DNA from 2 places in the Sphingomonas sp. Ant20 genome. Region 1 is predicted to be linked to the other one. Evidence: riboswitches for the same ligand, from Rfam matches in the RefSeq annotation. Region 1 holds a riboswitch; the other holds the start of a gene.
What was found. A riboswitch is a leader RNA that binds a small molecule or an ion and turns the genes downstream of it on or off. The one in region 1 is predicted to bind thiamine pyrophosphate.

Region 1 (2,197 bases):
CCCCCGCGCCCAGCGCCAGATGCACCGGCGCCGACGCATAGAGGTTGCGGAACGGCGCGCGGTAGAGCCGCCAGTAATTGGTGTTGCCCGCACTGTACCGCGCATCGAAGTTGAAATCGCGTCCCTGGGCGCGCCATTCGGCGAGCGTCGGGCTGCGATAGGTCGACGAGTTTGCATCGTTGAACGACAGCGCCAGGCTCGCGCGGTTGCCGTTGCCCCATTCGCCGAGCAGCTTGGCATCGACATGCTGGCGCGTGTCATGGCCGGCACCGCGCCAGTTGTTCGCGCGCGTGTTCGAATAGGAGACGAACGCCCGCAGCCCCGTCTGGCCGATCCGCCCGCTATCGAGCCGGACGAAGCCGCGCCGCGCCGCATAGGACCCGATCGACAGGTCGACGAGCCCGCGCGGCGCCGCACTCGGATCGTCGAGCCAGAGCGACAGCGACCCGCCCGCACCGCCCAGCGTCGGCGACGCGATATCGACCGCGCCCTGCGCCAGCGCGATGCGCTGCAGATTCTCGGTATCGGCGAACTGCGAGGGATAGGCGTAATAATAGCCAATGTCGTTCTGCGGCGCGCCCTCCATCGTCACACCGATCTCGTCCTGCCCCAGCCCGCGCAACGTCAGGCTCGAACTGGTCGACAAGCCGTAAGGATCACTCGACGCGACGGTCGCGCCGGGCAGGAGGTTGACCAGCTGGAACGCGTTGAGCGTCGGCGCCTGCTTGGTGATGAACGCCGCGGCGATCGCGCTCTCGGACTTGGGCACCGTCTGGTCGGGGAGCAGCCCCTCGGGATCGAGAAGACCGACGACGCGGATATCGACCGGGTCGGCGCCGTCCCGCGAATCCGCCTGCGTCTGCGCGCCGGCGGGGGTGAAGGCCACCACAGCAGCAAGTGCCACTGCCAGCGCACTGCACGCAACACGGGGCGGCCGGCCCGTCATCAGGTCAAATCGAAGGATCATCACGGTCTTGCGTCCACTCCACACGGAGGGACGACGGACGCGCCGCCAGCCCTCCCTACGCCGGTATCAACCGGATCAGGTTCAGCGGGTCATGGGCTGCAGCCCACCTCTCAGCCGCGCGTCAGCGGCCCCCCGGGGAGCGCGCCGTCTAGGCGGTTCGGTCTTCCGGGGATAGCGTTATTGCCCGTTCGCCCTTCCGCAGCGCCTTCCCGGCACACGCGCGGCAGAATTATATGACAATCCACGCCACCCAGACGCTTGCAGTGGGTGACAGCCGGACCGGTTTGCGCCACACAGGCTTTATGGAGCGTGTGCTGACCGACGTCGTTGCCCTGGAGAATCGGGATCTGGGACGGAACCTTACGCATGGCATGCTCGACCTGCTCGGCAAGGCCATCGTGACCGGCCAATATACGGATCGGCCCTTCCCGACCGAGGCGGAGATCGCGGTGGCGCATGGCGTCAGCCGATCGGTGACCCGCGAGGCGGTCAAGATGCTGACCGCCAAGGGACTGGTCAGCGCGCGCCCGCGACAGGGCACGATCGTCCAGCCAGCGAGCAGCTGGAACCTGTTCGACACCGATGTGCTGCGCTGGCTGCTGGACCGCAAATTCTCGGTCGAGCTGCTCCAGCAGTTCAACCAGCTGCGGATCGGGATCGAACCGGAAGCGGCGGCGCTCGCGGCGCTGTACCACACCGAACAGGACATGGTCGCGATCGAGGCGGGGCTGGCGCGGATGGCCGCGGCTGAGCGCAGCTATGACGATCCACTCGACGCGGACATCGCGTTCCACGTCGCCGTCCTGCGCGCGTCGCGCAACCCCTTCTACGCACAGTTCCAGTCGGTGGTCGAAACCGCGCTTCGCACCTCGATCCGCTTCACCAACCGTATCAAGGGGCGCAGCGCGAACATCGCCGACCATGCCGCGGTCGCCGTCGCGATCGCCGCGCGCGATGCCGATGGTGCGCGCGACGCGATGCGACGCCTGATCGGCGACGTGCTCAGCCTGATCGCCGAGGCCTGACACCCGAATCGTCGCGACCCGGTGTACGATCAAGGGACAGCACCGTGCGACGCCGTCACTCGACCTGATCGCGCTTTTCACTTATCGAGACGCGGTGCCCTTGGGCCCGGTGCCGCGAGTCGAGATTTGACAAGCGCCGGAATAGCTCGAAGGACGAAATGCGACCGCGCATCATGCGGGTAGCAATTGAAAACATGACGGGAAA
Region 2 (2,197 bases), on a different contig from region 1:
GCGCGGTGCGTGAGTTCACCGAGCGTGTAGAGCTCGCTGAACTGCGCCTCGTCGTTCGCGTCGGCGATGCTGCCGGGGCGCAGCCCGTCGCCGAGCGAATAGGCGATGTCATACGCCTTCATGATCTCGGTGATCTCGTCGAAGCGCTCGTAGAGGAAGCTCTCCTTGTGGTGGCTGAGGCACCATTTCGCCATGATCGAGCCGCCGCGCGAGACGATGCCGGTGACCCGCTTGGCGGTCATCGGGATATAGGCGAGGCGCACGCCGGCGTGGATCGTGAAGTAATCCACGCCCTGCTCCGCCTGTTCGATCAGCGTGTCGCGGAAGATCTCCCAAGTCAGATCCTCGGCGACGCCGCCGACCTTCTCGAGTGCCTGATAGATCGGCACGGTGCCGATCGGCACGGGGCTGTTGCGCAGGATCCATTCGCGCGTGTCGTGGATGTTGCGGCCGGTGCTCAGGTCCATCACCGTGTCCGCGCCCCAGCGGATCGACCAGACGAGCTTGTCGACCTCGGCGGCGACGTTCGACGCGACCGCCGAATTGCCGATATTGGCGTTGATCTTGACCAGGAAGTTGCGGCCGATCGCCATCGGCTCGGATTCGGGGTGGTTGACGTTGTTGGGGATGATCGCGCGGCCGCGCGCGACCTCGTCGCGGACGAACTCGGGGGTGACGAAGTCGGGGATCGACGCACCGAAGCTCTCGCCGTCGCGCTTATACTCTTTCAGCATCGCGCGGCCGAGATTCTCCCGCGTCGCGACATATTCCATCTCGGGCGTGATGATGCCACGGCGTGCGTAATGCATCTGGCTGACATTGGCGCCAGCCTGGCGCGCAACGGGCGCTTGATGCTGCCGGGAAATTGCGGGACGCCGCCCGAGCGGTCGGGGCCGAGCTGGCCATTATCCTCGGGCCGGACCGCGCGCGCGTCGTAACTCTCGACGTCGCCGCGCGCCTCGATCCACTGGCGGCGGAGTTGCGGCAGGCCGGCGTGATGTCGATCGTCGCCCTGGGGTCGGTGTACGGACCGCTGGTGTCGTAGACGCGCAAGGGCGGCTCGGAGCAACTGGGGTCGAGCACGATCTCGCGCATCGCGACGCGGACGTCGGGGCTGGAGGGCACCGCGACATGGATCTTCCGCGAGCCGCGGATCGGGCCGGTGGTGACGCCGATGTCGGCGGTCGGGATGCGGGGATCGTAATCGGCCATGCGCTTGCTCCTAAAGGTCTCGGAGCAAGGCATGCGGTTCTGTGGCGACCGCTCCCTCCCTCCGCCGGTATCAACCGGATCAGGTTCAGCGGGTCGAAGGCTCCTGCCTTCCTCTCAAGCGCGGATCGGCGCTCCCCCGGGGTAGGGCGAGCATAGGCGCAACGGACGGGGGCGCAAACGGAAAAACCCCGCACGGCCGGGCCGCACGGGGTTTCGGATCGATCGGCGGGTTGCGATCAGAAGGTGTAGGTCAGGCCCACCGCGCCGAGCCACTGGTCGGCATCGCCGCGTCCGCGACGATCGGGCTGTCCTTGTACTTGCCGAGCATGCGGCCGTAGAGCACCCCTGCGCCGACGCCGAAGCCGCGGCGCAGATCGCCCGACAGGCTCTGCAAAGCAAACGCGGAGACGTTGACCCGGCGGAAGCCGCTGTCGTTGATGTCATAGGTGCGCAGACCGCTGTTGATCGTGCCGATCGGCGTGACCGCGGCATAGGTCCGGCCAAAGCCCTTGCCTGCATAATCCGCCGACAGGCCGAAGGCGACCAGGGTGCGGACCGACAGCGGCGTCGTGTAGTTGACCTGCGGGGTGATGACATAGCTGTCGTGCGTGCCCGACACGTCGTGGATATAGGCGACACGCGCGGTCAGCGTGTCGTAATCGCTGGTGATGACGCCGGTCTTGCCGATGCCGACAAAGCCGCCGACTTCATAGGCCGTGTCGATCTTGCCGAGCGCGCGGACCTGCCGGTTGTCGACCCGGCCCGTGCGATCGGTGCGGACGGCGGCGATAACGCCGACTTCGTAGTTGATCCCGACCGACCCGGTATTGGGGATCAGGTTCACATAGAGCTGCGTACCGCGCGTGAAGAAGTCATGCCCGCGGATCGTGCCGATCGCGACCGCGCCGGGGGTGAAGCTGTTGCTGTCCGCACCCTCGTAATCGGGAAGCGACGCGACGCCGAGACCGAGCGTGATGCGGTTGTT

Region 2: linked by a shared signal. The riboswitch ahead of thiC (phosphomethylpyrimidine synthase ThiC) and the one ahead of NI18_RS12750 (TonB-dependent receptor) in region 1 are both predicted to bind thiamine pyrophosphate.

What each region holds. Positions count from the first base shown of each region.
Region 1 is NZ_JRVI01000091.1:3,810-6,006, forward strand. It holds gene NI18_RS12750 (TonB-dependent receptor) at 1-967, opposite strand, end outside; TPP riboswitch at 1,017-1,105, opposite strand; gene NI18_RS12755 (FCD domain-containing protein) at 1,270-1,992, shown strand.
Region 2 is NZ_JRVI01000060.1:39,300-41,496, reverse strand. It holds partial or broken gene thiC (phosphomethylpyrimidine synthase ThiC) at 1-1,212, opposite strand, end outside; TPP riboswitch at 1,252-1,361, opposite strand; gene NI18_RS10070 (MipA/OmpV family protein) at 1,463-2,197, opposite strand, start outside.